Regions from separate parts of the Streptomyces sp. NBC_00012 genome, predicted to be linked through region 2. Evidence: riboswitches for the same ligand, from Rfam matches in the RefSeq annotation. Region 2 holds a riboswitch; each other region holds the start of a gene.
The links. A riboswitch is a leader RNA that binds a small molecule or an ion and turns the genes downstream of it on or off. The one in region 2 is predicted to bind cobalamin.
Positions count from the first base shown of each region.

Region 1: another riboswitch for cobalamin. It lies ahead of OHA19_RS28100 (prenyltransferase/squalene oxidase repeat-containing protein); the one in region 2 lies ahead of OHA19_RS04725 (CbtB-domain containing protein).
Region 3: another riboswitch for cobalamin. It lies ahead of OHA19_RS13845 (ribonucleoside-diphosphate reductase subunit alpha); the one in region 2 lies ahead of OHA19_RS04725 (CbtB-domain containing protein).
Region 4: another riboswitch for cobalamin. It lies ahead of OHA19_RS30675 (cobalamin biosynthesis protein); the one in region 2 lies ahead of OHA19_RS04725 (CbtB-domain containing protein).

Region 1 is NZ_CP108309.1:6,123,865-6,128,041, reverse strand. Features, by position in the region: gene OHA19_RS28110 (aldehyde dehydrogenase) at 1-100, opposite strand, end outside; gene OHA19_RS28105 (MBL fold metallo-hydrolase) at 365-1,405, shown strand; cobalamin riboswitch at 1,567-1,702, shown strand; gene OHA19_RS28100 (prenyltransferase/squalene oxidase repeat-containing protein) at 1,812-3,098, shown strand; gene OHA19_RS28095 (SCO2322 family protein) at 3,095-3,781, shown strand; gene OHA19_RS28090 (energy-coupling factor transporter transmembrane component T) at 3,778-4,177, shown strand, end outside.
Region 2 is NZ_CP108309.1:979,290-983,466, forward strand. Features, by position in the region: gene OHA19_RS04705 (pirin family protein) at 1-245, opposite strand, end outside; gene OHA19_RS04710 (tetratricopeptide repeat protein) at 424-807, shown strand; gene OHA19_RS04715 (GNAT family N-acetyltransferase) at 989-1,495, shown strand; gene OHA19_RS04720 (CbtA family protein) at 1,572-2,345, opposite strand; gene OHA19_RS04725 (CbtB-domain containing protein) at 2,373-2,588, opposite strand; adenosylcobalamin (AdoCbl) riboswitch at 2,592-2,740, opposite strand; gene OHA19_RS04730 (histidine phosphatase family protein) at 2,850-3,449, shown strand; gene OHA19_RS04735 (family 16 glycosylhydrolase) at 3,885-4,177, shown strand, end outside.
Region 3 is NZ_CP108309.1:3,043,940-3,048,116, forward strand. Features, by position in the region: gene OHA19_RS13830 (GntR family transcriptional regulator) at 1-87, shown strand, start outside; gene OHA19_RS13835 (DUF3311 domain-containing protein) at 344-598, shown strand; gene mctP (monocarboxylate uptake permease MctP) at 595-2,229, shown strand; cobalamin riboswitch at 2,385-2,526, shown strand; gene OHA19_RS13845 (ribonucleoside-diphosphate reductase subunit alpha) at 2,668-4,177, shown strand, end outside.
Region 4 is NZ_CP108309.1:6,699,502-6,703,678, reverse strand. Features, by position in the region: gene OHA19_RS30690 (class II aldolase/adducin family protein) at 1-35, opposite strand, end outside; gene OHA19_RS30685 (anion permease) at 245-1,510, shown strand; gene OHA19_RS30680 (hypothetical protein) at 1,533-1,763, shown strand; cobalamin riboswitch at 1,915-2,046, shown strand; gene OHA19_RS30675 (cobalamin biosynthesis protein) at 2,191-3,219, shown strand; gene OHA19_RS30670 (cobyric acid synthase) at 3,216-4,177, shown strand, end outside.

The DNA.
Region 1 (4,177 bases), 5.1 Mb from region 2:
CTTCGGTGTGGGGCGAGACGACCTCGATCGTGTCCCGGCCCAGCGGATCGACCAACTCCCCGCCGATGAACAGTTTTCCGTGTTCGACAAGCTCGGTCATGGCTGCTGCCTCCCGCGGCCCGGCGCGTTGCCCGAATCGGCATCCGGCTCGACATCCGACTCTGGATCTCTGACTCTACATCTGACTGTGCGTCAGAACTGATACCAGTTCCAGTTCCAGGAGTCCACAGCCGCGACAACACCCCGAACCAGATGGTCGACCGGGGCTACTACTGGAACAAGTTCTCGTTACAGTGGGCGCGGTGCACCCAGCAGTGGGCGCGACGCGCCACGGCCGCACGTCGCCGAGAGAGATGGGGTCCTCATGACGCAGGTGACCGACCACGGCGGGGGCGTGCACAGCATCAAGGTGCCCATCCCGGACAATCCGCTCGGCCACACCCTCGTGCACGTCCTGGACACCGATCGGGGACCGGTCCTGATCGACACCGGATGGGACGACCCCGAGGCCTGGGACACGCTCGTAGCCGGACTCGCCGCCGTCGGCACGGAAATGGCCGACATCCACGGTGTGGTCATCACCCACCACCACCCCGACCACCACGGGCTCTCCGGGCAGGTGCGCGAGGCCTCCGGGGCCTGGATCGCCATGCACGCGGCGGACACCGCGATCGTGCGCCGTACCCGGGAGTCCGAACCCGGCAGGTGGCTGACGTATCTCGCGGCCAAGCTCACCGCGGTCGGGGCGCCCGAGGAGCATCTCGCGCCGTTGCGGGCCGCCGCGGCCGACGGGGGCAGGATGCGGACGCTGCCGGGGCTGCGGGCCGCGCTTCCGGACCGGGAGATCGTGCCCGGTGAGCTGCTCGATCTGGCGGGGCGCAGGCTGCGGGCGATCTGGACGCCGGGGCACACGCCGGGGCATGTGTGCCTGCACCTGGAGGAGGCGCACCCGGGCAACCTGCCGGGCCGGGGGCGGCTCTTCTCGGGGGATCACCTGCTGCCGGGGATCAGCCCGCACATCGGGCTGTACGAGGACCCGGACGACGCCACGGTCACCGACCCCCTCGGCGACTACCTCGACTCCCTGGAGCGCATCGGCAGGCTCGGGGCCGCCGAGGTGCTGCCCGCCCATCAGTACGCCTTCGCCGATGCGACGGGGCGGGTGCGGGAGCTCCTCGGGCATCACGAGGAGCGGCTGACCGGGCTGCTCGGTCTGCTGGCCGATCCGCTGACGCCCTGGGAGCTGGCCGAGCGGATGGAGTGGAACCGGCCCTGGGAGCAGATCCCGCACGGCTCCCGGAACATCGCCGTCTCGGAGGCGGAGGCGCATCTGCGGCGGCTGGTGAAGCTCGGGCGCGCGGAGGCGGTGCCGGGGAGCGATCCGGTGACATACATCGCGGTGTGATCGGTGGCGGTCCGGTGGTGGGCGGCGCCGGGCGGGCAGTGGCCGTCCGGTGGTGTGCGGCGCCGGGCGAGTGGCGTACGTGCCTCGCTCGCACCGGTGCCGGTGATCCATGTCCCGGTGTGAGCGGGGGCGCTCCTCCCGGCCCGGAGCCCGGCCGGCGCCGCCCGGTAGAGTGTGCGGGTCGTCATCATGCCCGTTCAGGGGGAAGCCGGTGCGAATCCGGCGCTGACCACGCAGCCGTGAACCGTCTTCGCAGGCGGTGAGTCGGAATGCCCTGTCCGCGGTCGTGACCGGCTCGGACCACCGGATCCCCCGGTGGTCGGCACCGTCGAGGTATACGGAGCCGGAGCCTGGTGCCTGAGCGTGCCTGTGCCCGGTTCACCCCGCAGGAGAGGCCCCGCCCGCCATGACCGTACGTCGCAGCGCAGCAACGCTCGCCGCCACCGCCGCCGTGCTCTGCGCGGCCGCTGCGCCGGTCGCGGTGGCAGCGCCGTCCCCGTCGCCCTCGCCCTCCGTCGCGCTGCCGTCCGGGTTGTACGGCACGAAGGACCCCACCTACGACGGCGTGTGGCGGCAGTCGATGGCCTTCCTCGCCCAGCGGCTCGAAGGGGTCACCCCGGCCGCGAAGTCGGTGGACTGGCTGATCTCCCAGCAGTGCGCCGACGGCTCCTACGCCGCGTTCCGGCCGGACGCCGCCAAGCCGTGCGACGCGAAGACGGTGCGGGACACCAATGCCACCGCGGCCGCCGCCCAGGCGCTGGTCGAGGTGGGCGGGCACCGCGAGATCGTGAACAACTCGGTGCGCTGGCTGAAGTCCGTGCAGAACGAGGACGGCGGCTGGGGCTACACCGCGGGCGCGCCCAGCGACGCCAACTCCACCTCCCTGGTGATCGGCGCCCTCGCCCGGCAGGGGCAGCGGCTCGCCGACATCACGACCCCCGGTGGCAAGACGCCCTACGACCCGCTGCTCGCCCTCGCGATCCCGTGCGACGGGAAGGACGGCGGGAAGGACGGCGGCGCCTTCGCGTACCAGCCCGGCAAGAAGGGCGAGCTCGTCGCCAACGCGGACGCCACCGCGGCCGCCGTGCTCGGCACGATGGGCAAGGCGATGGCGGTCGGGAACAACGCCGCGGGCAAGGCACCGAGCTGCCGGACCGGTTCCGGCCTCACACCGGAGCAGGCCGCCCAGAACGGCGCCCACTACCTCGTCGGCGCCCTCGCCGGCAGCGACCACCTGAACCTGGCGCCGATGCCCGGTGCCACCGACACCACCCCGCAGCCCGACTTCGGCAACACCGCGGACGCGGTCGTCGCCCTGTCCGCCTCCGGCCACCAGGACAAGGCGGCCGGGGCCATCGGCTGGCTGAAGAAGAACTCCGCGGACTGGGCCGGCCAGAACGGCCCAGCCGCCTACGCCCAGCTGATCCTGGCCGCCCACGCGACCGGCGACAACGCCCGGGACTTCGGCGGCGTCGACCTGGTCGCCCGGCTGAACGCGGCCGGCCCCGAGCCCGCCGCCGTGGTGACGCCCGATCCGTCCGCCGCCACCGGGTACGAGGCCACGGAGAAGGACCAGGTCCACAGCGGCGACGACGTGATCGGGGGCGTGTGGTGGTACATCGGCATCGGCCTCGTCCTCGCCGCGATCGCGTTCTTCCTGATCAGTGGTCGCCGGAAGAACAGGCAGCTGTGAGGCGCGCGGGACGGGCCACCGCGCTGCTGGTGGCCCTGGGCGCCGTCCTTGCCGTGCTCGGCGCGGGACCGGCCCAGGCGGCCGGCTACCGGTACTGGTCGTTCTGGGACACCTACGGTTCCGGCTGGACGTACGCCACCCAGGGCCCGTCCCTGGTCCGGCCCGAGGACGGGGCGGTGCAGGGCTTCCGGTTCTCGGTGAGCGAGGACTCCCAGGACTCCGCGAAGCCGCGCCGCGCCCCCGACTTCGTAGAGATCTGCGCCGGCACCCCGCCCAAGGACGGCACCAAGCGGATCGCGCTCGTCATCGACCCGGGCACGGCCGCGGACGCCCCGGCCGGTGAGACACCGCCCGCGCCGCGTACCGCGTGTGCGCGGGTCGCCCCGGACGCGAGCGCCGCGGAGGCGCTCGCCTCGGTGGCGAAGCCACTGCGCTACAACAGCGACGCGATGCTCTGTGCGATCACCGGCTACCCGGCCTCGGGCTGCGGCGAGCAGGTCTCCGGCGACGGGAACGGGACCGGGACGCCCGCCGCGTCCTCCTCCGCTTCACCGGCCGGGTCCGCGGCCTCCACCGCCGCCGGCGGTTCCGGCGGCGGCCCGTCCGCCGGGTTGCTCGTCGGTGTCGGCGCCGTACTCCTCCTCGGCATCGCCGCGGTCGTGCGGGCCCGCCGCCGCGGATGACCGTCCAGACCAGCGGCACGGTCCTGGCGCGCCGTCGTCCGCTGCGCGCCCCCGAGGTGAACCGGAGCAACGCCCTGCCCGCCGGGGCCTGGTGGCTGTGGGCGCTCGGCCTCGCCACCGCCGCGTCCCGGACCACCAATCCGCTGCTGCTCGGGCTGCTGGTGGCGGTGGCCGGCTATGTGGTCGCCGCGCGCCGTACGGACGCGCCGTGGGCCCGTTCGTACGGGGCGTTCATCCGGATCGGGCTGTTCGTCGTCGGTGTGCGGCTGGTCTTCTCCGTCTTCCTCGGTTCGCCGATCCCCGGTACCCACACGGTGTTCACGCTCCCCGAGGTGCCCCTGCCCGACTGGGCGAAGGGGGTCAGGATCGGCGGCCGGGTCACCACCGAGCAGCTGG
Region 2 (4,177 bases):
CCCATGTGGGGGTGGGGCGGCACCTGCATCCCGGGTTCGTCCGCGATGTCGTCGGGGCCGTAGTGATCGACGAAGGCCCAGGCGCCGACCATCCGGCGGCCCAGGTTGGGCAGCAGCCTGCGGACCTCGGTGGACTCGCCCAGCTGGACATGGCGGGGGGTGAGGAGCTCACGTACGGGCTCGGCGACGACGAAGCCCCGCCCTCCACAGACGGAGAGTGCGGCCTGGCGATCGAGATTGCTCATGGCGCTCAACCTATTCCCGAGCGGGCCCGGGAGTACTGGTACCCACGCCGATAATTTAGTGGAATATTCAACCACCATGCCGCGTTTCGACAGTCACAGGCCGGCCGAGCAGCAGCACGGTCAGCGGTTGGACGGAGCGGGGCACGATCCCGGGACGGTCCGTGACAGAGGAGGTCAAGTGAGCGACACCTACTTCGAGTTCGGCACGGCTGCCGAGCGCTGGGACCGTGCGCAGATGTTCTTCGAGGCGAAGGAGTACATGACCGCCGCCCGGATCCTGGAGGGGTTGGTCGAGGAGGTCCCGGAGCAGGTGTCGACGCGTCTGCTGCTGGCCCGGACCTACTACCACTCGGCGCGGCTCGGCAAGGCCGAGGCGGAGCTGCGGGCGGTGCTGGAGCGCGACCCGGTGGAGCACTACGCGCGACTGATGCTCGGCCGCACCCTTGAGCGGCAGGGGCGGAGTGCCGAGGCGGCCGGTCATCTGCGGATGGCCGCGGCGTTCTCCGGTGACTTCGACTTCGGGCAGGACCGGACGAGCACCCAGGAGCCTTCCGGCACGTGATCCCGGGAGGGGCCCGCGAGGAGCCCGGTAGGGGTGCTCGGCGGTCGCGCCGGGCGAGGGGCGGGTGGGCGGCTGCCGCAGTGTGTACGGTGCCGCCCACCTGCCGGTACCGATGCCGCGGCGGCTTCCCGGCCGATTCTCGGGTGCTGTCCGCCCGCCCCACGTGATATTTCACTGCCTCATGACCGACCTAGAGACCCCTCGCCTCCTGCTCCGCCCGATGAATGCCTCCGACGCCCTGCGGGTGATCTCGGGCACGCCGGACGACGGGGCCCGCTGGGCGCCCGGCTACCCGTCCCCCGGCGAGATGGCCGCGGCCGAGCGCTTCCTCGACACCTGTGCGACGACCGGTGATCCCAGCCCCTTCGGTTCGTACGAGATACGGCGCCGCACCGACGGACTGGTGATCGGCGGGATGGGATTCCACGGTGCGCCGGACGAGAACCGGGAAGTCACCATCGGCTACGGCCTCGTCCCCTCGGCGCGGGGAATGGGTTATGCCTCCGAGGCCTTGCGGGCCCTGCTGCTGTTCGCCCGCGACCAGGGGGTGAGCTGTGTGCACGGTGACAGCGACCTGGAGAACACCGCGTCCCAGCACGTCATGGAAGCCGTCGGCATGCGCCTGGTGAAGCAGGACGAACGGCTGAAGTACTACCGGATCGACTGGAGCTCCCGGCCCGAGCGGTGAGGCGGGGCGGAATGCCGGAACCCCGCCGGGAGGTCCCGGCGGGGTTCCGGTCGTCGGCCCGCAAGTGTGGCGCGGTTCAGCCGGCCGCGGTGGCCGCCCGGTTCGCGCCACTGCTTCCGGTGGTGACGGCGCCGGTCCCGGGCACGAGCAGCCGGTCCGTCAGATAGCCGAAGAAGAGCCCGAAGGCCACCCAGAGGGTGGTCTGCACGGCGAGGGTGCTCAGGCGGAACTCCCACAGCAGGGCGGCCGGGAAGTCCTTGCCGACTTCGTTGTACGAGGGCAGGAACGCGTAGGCGAGTCCGATCACCAGGACGTACGCGGCCGATGCCGTGATCGTCGCGTTCCAGTTGCCCAGGCGGGGAGCCAGCCGTTTACCGAGGAGGACCGCGGCGACGGCCAGCAGTACGCTGAGGGCGACCATCAGGAAGAACAGCGCGGTACGCCGGCCGATGGTGTCGGGATTGCCCACGGCCGGCGGATTGGCCGGGTACTTCAGGAACGGGACGACGTACACCGTCAGCAGTGCCGCCCCCGCGATCAGGGCGGCCGTGGCCCGCGGGCCGAATCTGCCGATCCGGCCGAGGGCGTAACAGAAGACGAGGGCGGCGATGCCGCCGATCGCGACGCCGAAGACCAGCACACCGGTGGCGAGGCCGGCGGTGGACTGCATGGTGCGGCTGACCAGTTCCTCGCCGCCGTCGTGGTGATGGCTGTGCGATTCCTCCAGGGCGATGGCCGCGTCCACACGCGACTCACCGAGGAAATAGGCGACCAACAGAGCGAGCGCACCTGCGGCGAGGCCGGCCAGCATGCCGCGGACGAGCAGGGCTCTGACAGATATGGAGTTCATGAGGTTTCCCCAGGGTCGGACGGTGCGTCAGTGGCAGGGGAAACCGAGGAGGTGGCGGCCGTCGTGGACCCACTCGTGGACACCTTCGCCGGAGATGACCGCGGTGGCGCCCTGTTCGGCGCCGACGAAGTACAGCAGTACGAGCATGAGGATGCCGAAGAAGACCGCCCAAGGGGCAATGGCCTTCAGGGAGATGGGGGTGATCGCCGGTACGGCGGTGGCGGGGGCAGCAGTCTGTGCCATGGCAGAACCTCCTGAGGGAACACGCGTCCCGATCGTGGTGCCTGAGACGTAGGTGCTGGGTCTGACTTCCCGCGCGAGGACGGGTTCACAGTGGCGCGACCGTGCCGGATTCTCACCGGACTTCCGTCGCACCTACGTCATGCTCGTCGTGACGATACTCCTTGGGAGCGGCCCCCTGCCATGGTGCCGACGGCGGCTGGACCGCACTGATGCCGAGGCGGGCACGCCCAAGGGGCCAGAGTTCAGGGAGTTGACCGGGTCATGCCTGTACAGGTGATGTTGATCTCGCCGGCGCTCAACGCCGCGCTGCGTGAGGCCCGTTTCGACGGTGACGCGCCGCTGGACGCCGCCGGGATCCGCCGGGCCGGGGCCGTCGCGGACGCGTTGCCGGCCGCCGACCGGTATCTGCGCGGGCCGTCCGAGCGATGTGCCGGGACCGCCGATGCGCTGGGGCTGACCGCTGGGCCCGAACCGGCCGTCCGGGGCTGGGACATGGGCCGGTGGAGCGGCCGGCGGCTGGCAGAAGTGAGCACGGCCGAGCCGGCGGCGGTATCGGCCTGGCTGACCGATCCTTCGGCGGCTCCGCACGGCGGCGAGTCCCTGCTGGCGTTCTGTTCCCGAGCCGGTCGCTGGCTGGAGGCCGTGGAATCCGCCCGGGGCGGCGAGGGCCACCGCGTGCTGGGCGTCGTCGAGCCCGCGGTGGTGCGAGCGGTGGTCGTCGGGGCACTCGCCCTGCCGGTGGAGGCGTTCTGGCGGCTGGATGTCGCCCCGCTGACACTGACCGCGCTCAGCGGCCGTTCCGGCCGGTGGAACCTGCGGTGCGGACAGCCGTTGCCCGCCACACCCGACCCCGCCGCCTGATCCGGTCCGATCCTGTCGGCCGGGCAGGCAGGCACGCAGCACGGGAGAGACCCCATCGGGGGACGTGCCAGGCGTGTGGCGTGCGGTGCAACTGAACTCTGCCTCCGTCGGTGGTCATGACCGGCGAGGTGAACGGTCCGCGATCCGGATTCCGCCTTTCGGCAGAGCCCAGCGCATGCCGCGCCGCAGCCGCACCGCCGTCCCGGCCGGCGCCACCCCGGCGCAGGCCGCCGCCGTAGCCTCGGCGAGGTGCCGGGCCGGGCCAACGACGACTGGGTGCAAGAAGTGTGGTCTGTACCAAGGTATTGACACGACCTTGGTTCACTTCTTAAATCGCATACAGAGCCAAAACCTCTCCCTGCTCCCCCACAACGAGCTTTTGTCATACCCATGACAATCGCTCGATCACCCCACTCCGCACGGGAAGGAACCCCCATGGCCTCCCCTCGCCGCTTACTGGTGGCCGCGCTCTCCGCGCTCGCTCTCGTCTCCGTCTCGTCCGGTCTCGCGGCCGGAACGCCCACACCCGGACCCCACGCCACGGCAGCGACGTTCACCGACGACTTCGACGGCCCGGCGGGCTCCGCCGTGGACGGAGCCAGGTGGCAGATCGAGACCGGCGACAACGTCAACAACCACGAACGGCAGTACTACACGGCCGGCAACAGCAACGCGGCGCTCGACGGCCAGGGTCATCTGGTCATCACCGCACGCCGCGAGAATCCCAA
Region 3 (4,177 bases), 2.1 Mb from region 2:
CGGGGTGAACCCGTGGAGTGGGTGCGCTCGGTCTACCGCGGCGACCGGTACAAGTTCGTGGCACGCCTGAAGCGGCCCACGGACTGAGACCGGCCGGCAGCCGCAGGCCGGCCCGAGCCCGCACGACCGGTCACGGCCCCCATGGAACGCAACACTCCGCGGGGGCCTTTCGCGCGCCCTAGTACGGACCAACCTCCGTATGTTTGGCCGGATTTCGAGCACGGATACCCACTGAGGCGACCGTTGCCGGACCGCAATGCGGACAGGGGGTGACGGTGACCGGAAGCCTCCCCTAGATTTCCTGCGCATCACAAGGTGCTCAGCGAGGGGACGGAGTCGCCGCATGCCAGCAGGCCCAGAAGGAAAACCGCCGACCGTCACACCGGTGCGGGTGGTCATCGCTCTCTGCCTCGTCGCGCCGTTCGTGGCGATGCTCTGGGTGAGTTCGTACGCGAAGGTGGACCCCACCTTCATCGGCATTCCGTTCTTCTACTGGTACCAGATGCTCTGGGTGCTGATCTCCACCGCGCTCACGATGACCGCGTACAAGCTGTGGCAGCGTGACCAGCGCGCCCGCAAGGGGGGTGCGTCGGCATGAAGGACGGTGTGAACGGCGTCGCGCTCGGCGTCTTCATCTTCTTCTTCGTGGCCGTCACGGTCATGGGCTTCCTGGCGGCGCGCTGGCGCAAGGCCGAGAACGAGGCCAGCCTCGACGAATGGGGCCTGGGCGGGCGGTCCTTCGGCACCTGGGTCACCTGGTTCCTGCTCGGCGGCGACCTGTACACCGCGTACACCTTCGTCGCCGTTCCCGCGGCGATCTACGCGGCGGGCGCGGCGGGCTTCTTCGCCGTGCCGTACACGATCCTCGTGTACCCGCTGATCTTCACCTTCCTGCCGCGGCTGTGGTCGGTCTCGCACAAGCACGGCTACGTCACCACCTCGGACTTCGTCCGGGGGCGGTTCGGCTCGAAGAGCCTCTCGCTGGCGGTCGCCGTCACCGGCATCCTCGCCACGATGCCGTACATCGCGCTCCAACTGGTCGGCATCCAGGCGGTGCTGGACGTGATGGGCGTCGGCGGCGGCGAGAACACCCACTGGTTCATCAAGGATCTGCCGCTGCTGATCGCGTTCGCGGTGCTCGCCGCGTACACCTACTCGTCCGGGCTGCGCGCGCCCGCGCTGATCGCGTTCGTCAAGGACGGGCTGATCTACCTGGTCATCGCGGTGGCGATCATCTACATCCCGATCAAGCTCGGGGGCTTCGACGACATCTTCGCCAAGGCGGGCGAGGCGTTCTCGCAGACCAACCCGGCCACCGGGAAACCGCGCGGCGCGCTCGCACCGGGCGAGGCGGGGCAATGGGGTTACGCCACCCTGGCGCTGGGCTCGGCGCTGGCGCTCTTCATGTATCCGCACTCGATCACGGCGACGCTCTCCAGCCGCAGCCGCAACGTGATCCGGCGCAACACCACGATCCTGCCGCTGTACTCGCTGATGCTGGGTCTGCTGGCGCTGCTCGGCTTCATGGCCATCGCCGCCGGGATCAAGGTGGACAACGGCCAGCTGGCCATCCCGCAGCTGTTCGAGAACATGTTCCCGGACTGGTTCGCGGGAGTGGCGTTCGCCGCCATCGGCATCGGCGCGCTGGTGCCCGCCGCGATCATGTCGATCGCCGCGGCGAACCTGTTCACCCGCAACATCTACAAGGACTTCCTGAAGCCGGACGCGACCCCGGAGCAGGAGACCAAGGTCTCCAAGCTGGTGTCGCTGCTGGTCAAGGTCGGTGCGCTGGCCTTCGTCCTCACCATGGACAAGACGGTCGCGATCAACTTCCAGTTGCTGGGCGGCATCTGGATCCTCCAGACGATGCCCGCCCTGGTCGGCGGCCTGTTCACCCGCTGGTTCCACCGCTGGGCACTGCTCGCCGGCTGGGCGGTCGGCATGGTGTACGGGACGGTGGCCGCGTACGGGGTCGCCAGCCCGACCCAGGCGCACTTCGGCGGCTCGTCCAAGGAGATCCCGGGGATCGGCGAGATCGGCTACATCGGCCTCACCGCGTTCGTGCTGAACGTGGTGGTGACGGTGGTACTCACCTTCGTCCTCAACGCCATGAAGGCACCCGCCGGCATCGACGAGACCTCCCCGGCCGACTACACCGCCGACGCGGGCGACCCGGGCGTCGCCACCGAGCTCCCGCCGGCCACGGCGGGAGCTCCGGGCGGCCACTGACGACCGCGCCGCACGGCCTGCCGACGGCCCGTCGAGCCCCTTTCCCGAAGGGGCGCGACGGGCCGTCCGCCGTCTCCCCGAAAGGGCCGCAGAAGGCGTCCTGCGGCCGCTGCGATTGCCGCCCGACACTACATGTGGGGGCTGCCTCATCGGGCAGCCCCCACATGTATGCTCGTCCTCGCTGTCGCCGCAGGGGAATCCGGTGCGAATCCGGAACTGTCCCGCAACGGTGTATTCAGTGCGCTTTTGTGCACCCCCGAGTCAGTCCGATGACCTGCCGGCAGCGCATCCGGCTCGACCGAACCGGATGCCCAGACGTCCGGGCCTCGCGGTTGGGCCGGTGGACGCCGTGCGGAGCGCTGCCCTGCCCCGGGTGTGCGCGTCCGCAGGGCTGCCCCGTTCCCCGCCGGCCCCGAGCCGAGCGAGGGAGAGCACCACGTGACCATCGCGCCAGCCGATCCGGCTTCAGTCGCCGCGTCCGCAGCAGCCGAGTACGAGGCAGCCGCACAGGACGGACCGGGAACCGCACTGCTGCGGACCCTGACCGACCTCACCGCCGATCTGCCCGACACCGACCCCGGCCGGGTCGCCGCCGCCGCGCTGCGCGGCCGCAGCGCCCGGGCGGACGAGGCGGAGCTGCGGTCGCTGGCCACCGAGGCCGCCGCGGGCCTGATCTCCGAGGACCCCGCCTACTCCCGGCTCGCCGCCCGGCTGCTGACCCTCGCCATCGCGGACGAGGCGGCCGGCCAGGGCGCGGTCTCCTTCTCCGCCTCGGTCGCCGTCGGGCACCGCGAGGGCCTGATCGCGGACCGCACCGCCGGGTTCGTCGCCACCCACGCGGCCGCCCTCGACGCGCTGGTGGAGCGCTCGCTCGCCGACGGCGCGGACGACCGCTTCGGCTACTTCGGGCTGCGGACCCTGCACAGCCGCTACCTGCTGCGCCACCCGCACACCCGCCAGGTCATCGAGACGCCCCAGCACTTCATGCTGCGGGTCGCGGCCGGGCTGGCCGAGGACGAGTCGCAGCGCGCGGTGGACGAAGTGGCCGCGCTGTACGGGCTGATGAGCCGGCTCGACTACCTGCCCTCCTCCCCCACGCTCTTCAACTCCGGCACCCGGCACCCGCAGATGTCCTCCTGCTATCTGCTGGACTCCCCGCTGGACGAGCTCGACTCGATCTACGACCGCTACCACCAGGTGGCCCGGCTCTCGAAGCACGCGGGCGGCATCGGTCTGTCGTACTCCCGCATCCGCTCGCGCGGTTCGCTGATCCGGGGCACCAACGGGCACTCCAACGGCATCGTGCCGTTCCTGAAGACGCTCGACGCCTCCGTCGCCGCGGTCAACCAGGGGGGCCGCCGCAAGGGCGCCGCCGCCGTCTACCTGGAGACCTGGCACGCGGACATCGAGGAGTTCCTGGAGCTGCGCGACAACACCGGTGAGGACCAGCGGCGTACGCACAACCTCAACCTGGCGCACTGGATCCCGGACGAGTTCATGCGCCGGGTCGACGCGGACGGCGACTGGTCGCTGTTCTCCCCCGCCGACGTGCCCGGTCTGGTCGACCTGTGGGGCGACGAGTTCGACGCCGCGTACCGCGCCGCCGAGGCGAAGGGCCTGGCCCGCAAGTCGATGCCGGCCCGCGAGCTGTACGGCCGGATGATGCGCACCCTCGCGCAGACCGGCCAGGGCTGGATGACGTTCAAGGACGCCTCCAACCGGACCGCGAACCAGACCGCCGAGCCGGGCAGCGTCGTCCACTCGTCGAACCTGTGCACCGAGATCCTCGAAGTCACCGACGACGGCGAGACGGCGGTCTGCAACCTGGGCTCGGTCAACCTCGGCGCGTTCGTCGCCGACGGCGACATCGACTGGGAGCGGCTGGACGCCACCGTCCGCACCGCCGTGACCTTCCTCGACCGGGTCGTCGACATCAACTTCTACCCGA
Region 4 (4,177 bases), 5.7 Mb from region 2:
GCCCGTCCGATCGCGTCCTGCTGCTGATCGCTCATGCGCCGATCCTGTCAGCCGCGGAAGCGAACGGGTATGCGATCGACCACAGCCGCGCCCCGCGGAAAAGCCGGGCCACACCTACGCGGGGCGTAAGCGGAATGCTTCGGCTCCGGTTTGGAACACCACAACGCCCTGCCCAGTTCATCTTCCGTTCACCCAGGTTGCCTACGGTCCACATGCCAATGACGTCGAACGATTGCCTGGGTAAATGGAACACATCACGCTGCTACTCGCGATTGTGATCGTGACAGCTCTAGTGTTCGATTTCACGAACGGTTTCCACGACACCGCGAACGCGATGGCGACCACCATCTCGACCGGTGCACTCAGACCGAAGACAGCGGTGGCCATGTCCGCCGTTCTCAATCTCGTCGGCGCTTTCCTGTCGGTGGAGGTCGCCAAGACGATCTCCGGCGGGATCATCAACGAGGACGGGCTGCGAACAGAAGTCATCTTCGCGGCACTCGTCGGCGCCATTCTGTGGAATCTGCTGACCTGGCTGGTCGGACTGCCGTCCAGCTCCTCGCACGCCCTGTTCGGCGGTCTGATCGGCGCGGCAGTGATGTCGGCGGGCTGGTCGTCCGTCAACGGCGGCACCGTCGTCACCAAGGTGCTGCTCCCCGCCCTCGCCGCCCCGATCGTCGCCGGTCTGGCCGCGCTGCTGGCCACCAGGCTGACGTACCGGATCGGCGGCAAGGTCCGCAACGACGCCCAGGAGAAGGCCACCGCCAAGGGCTACCGGGCCGGCCAGATCGCCTCGGCCGGACTGGTCTCGCTCGCCCACGGCACCAACGACGCGCAGAAGACCATGGGCATCATCACCCTGGCCCTGGTCACCGGCGGCGTCCTGCACCCGGGCGCCAACCCGCCGGTCTGGGTCATCGTCTGCGCCGGTACGGCCATCGCGCTCGGCACCTACCTGGGCGGCTGGCGCATCATCCGCACCATGGGCAGCGGCCTCACCGACCTCAGGCCGCCGCAGGGCTTCGCCGCCCAGACCAGCGCCGCCACGGTCATCCTGGCCTCCTCGCACCTCGGCTTCTCGCTCTCCACCACCCAGTCCTGCTCCGGCGCCGTGATGGGCGCGGGCCTCGGCCGGCAGGGCGGTGTGGTCCGCTGGTCCACCGCCACCCGGATGTTCGTCGCCTGGGGTCTGACCCTGCCGGCCGCCGGTCTGGTCGGCGCGGGCGCGGAGCTCCTGACCAAGCAGGGCACCTGGGGTGTCGTCGTCGTCGCGGCGCTGCTGGTCGTGGGCTCCGGTGCCATCTGGCTGGTGTCCCGCCGCAAGCCGGTCGGCCACGGCGACGTCGCCCCGTCGGAAGGCGACGCCGAGCCCGCGGGCGTCGTCACCACGGCCATCGCCGCCGTCAGCCCGCCGCCCACCGTGGCCGCGGCGCCGTCCCAGAACCTCATGACCACCATTCCGGCCCCGGCCGGAACCACCCAGGACCCGGCGCGACCCGCCACCGTCTGAACCGGCCGTCTAAGGATTCAGCATGAACATCGACTGGGCAGCCCTCGGCTCCGTATTCGGCGTCTCCCTCGTCGTCACCGTCGCGCTGGTGGGCCTCTTCACCCTGGGCATCGTCGGCCTCTCCAAGCAGCCGGAACCGGCGGCGCAGGGCGGCTCCGGCGGCTCGCTGCTGCTGGCCCGCGCCGGCGCGTACGTCTGCTTCGGGCTGTGCGCGGCGGCCGTCGCGTACGGGATCTATCTGATCGTCGCCTGAGCCACTCCCGCGCACGCTCCCCCGTCGGGCCGGACACCACAGGTGTCCGGCCCGATGTGGGTCTCAGCACACTGCGCCGCCGCAGGTCAACGGCAGGTTGACGGGCGTTCGCAGAGCGTGGTGGACTGCCGGAGCCAATTACGGCGACAGCAGAGGAAGCCGGTGCGAATCCGGCGCGGTCCCGCCACTGTCACCGGGGAGCGGTCCCCCACACCGGAAGTCACGGCTCGCGCGAGCGGGCTGGAAGGCCGGGGAAACCGCGGATCCGGGAGCCAGGAGACTCTCGTCGCCGGTCACGTCGAACCAGGGCGCGGACCCTGAGTGAGGACATATCGCCATGCCCGGCTGCCCTGCGTCCGCTTTTCCGGCGCTCTCGACGAGAGCCTCCTGCACAAAGGTCCGCCGAGGCGCGACGGCCGGCTGATCCGTGCGAGCCGACCGCATCTTCGCGTACGGCGCCACGGCCGGTCTGATCGGCGATCTGCTGCTCGGTGACCCCCGCAGGGGACATCCGGTCGCCGCCTTCGGGCGGGCCGCGGCGGGCGTCGAGCGCCGTCTGTGGCGCGATCACCGCGGCTGGGGCGCGCTGCACACCCTCGTCTGCGCCGGAGGCGCCGCGGGCGGTGCCGCGCTGCTCACCCGTGCCGTGCACCGCAGCCCCGCCGCCTCCGTGGCGCTGACCGCTGCCGCCACCTGGTCCGTCGTCGGCGGTACGTCCCTGGGGCGCGAGGCACGGGCCATCGGCGGTGCCCTGGCCGCCGGTGACATCGAGCTGGCCCGTGAGCGGCTGCCACACCTGTGCGGGCGCGACCCGCACTCCCTGGACGGACCGCAGATCGCCCGCGCCGTGGTGGAGTCCGTGGCGGAGAACACCTCGGACGCCGTGGTCGGCGCCCTGGTGTGGGGTGCGCTGGCCGGGGTCCCCGGGCTGGCCGGTTTCCGGGCCGCCAACACCCTCGACGCCATGGTCGGGCACCGCTCGCCCCGGCATCTGCGCTACGGCTGGGCCTCGGCCCGCCTCGACGACCTCGCGGGCTGGCCGGGCGCCCGGCTCACGGCCCTGCTCGCCGTGGCCGCCGGGGGGCGGCCACGTGGAGCGGTCCGCGCCTGGCGGGCCGATGCCGCCAAGCACCCGAGCCCCAACGCGGGCCCGGTGGAGGCCTCGTTCGCGGGTGCGCTCGGCGTACGGCTCGGCGGAACCCTCGCGTACGGCGGCCGGGTCGAACACCGCCCGGTGCTCAACGGGGAGACGGGCCGGGCCGTGGAGAGCGCGGACATCGAGCGCGCGGTGCGGCTGTCGCGCCGGGTGAGTGCGCTGGCGCTGGGCGTCTGCGTGGCGGGGCGGCTCGGTGCGGCCCTCGCAGCGCGGCGGATCGCGGGGCGCCGGGGCACCGGAACCGACGTGACGGGACGTCGCCCCGCAGGACCTCGCATCACAGGACGGAGCAACGCATGAGCGGCGGGCTGCTGGTCGCCGGAACGACCTCCGACGCGGGCAAGAGCGTCGTCACGGCGGGGATCTGCCGCTGGCTCGTGCGCCGGGGCGTGAAGGTGGCGCCCTTCAAGGCGCAGAACATGTCGCTCAACTCGTTCGTCACCCGCGCGGGCGCCGAGATCGGGCGCGCCCAGGCCATGCAGGCCCAGGCCGCCCGCGTCGAGCCGACGGCACTGATGAATCCGGTCCTGCTCAAGCCCGGCAGCGACCGCTCCAGCCAGGTCGTCCTGATGGGGAAGCCGGTCGGCGAGATGAGCGCGCGCGGCTACCACGGAGGCAGGCAGGAATCGCTGTTCTCCACGGTCGTGGACTGCCTGGAGCAGCTCCGGAGCACCTACGACGCGGTGATCTGCGAGGGGGCGGGCAGCCCGGCCGAGATCAATCTGCGGCGCACGGACATCGTGAACATGGGCATCGCGCGGGCGGCGCGCTTCCCGGTGGTGGTCGTCGGCGACATCGACCGCGGTGGCGTCTTCGCCTCGTTCTTCGGTACGACGGCGCTGCTCGCCGAGGAGGACCAGTCGCTGATCGCCGGTTATCTCGTCAACAAGTTCCGCGGCGACGTGTCGCTGCTGGAGCCGGGCCTGGAGATGCTGCGGGACCTCACCGGCCGGCCGACGTACGGAGTGCTGCCCTTCGCCCACGGCCTCGGCATCGACGAGGAGGACGGGCTGCGGGTCTCGCTGCGCGGGGCGGTGCGCGAGTCGGTCGTCGCGCCGCCCCACGGCGAGGACGTGCTGCGCGTCGCGGTGTGCGCGGTGCCGCTGATGTCGAACTTCACCGATGTGGACGCGCTGGCCGCCGAGCCCGGCGTCGTCGTCAGGTTCGTGGACCGCGCCGAGGAGCTGTCCGACGCCGACCTGGTCGTGGTGCCGGGCACCCGCGGGACCGTGAAGGCGCTGGCCTGGCTGCGCGAGCG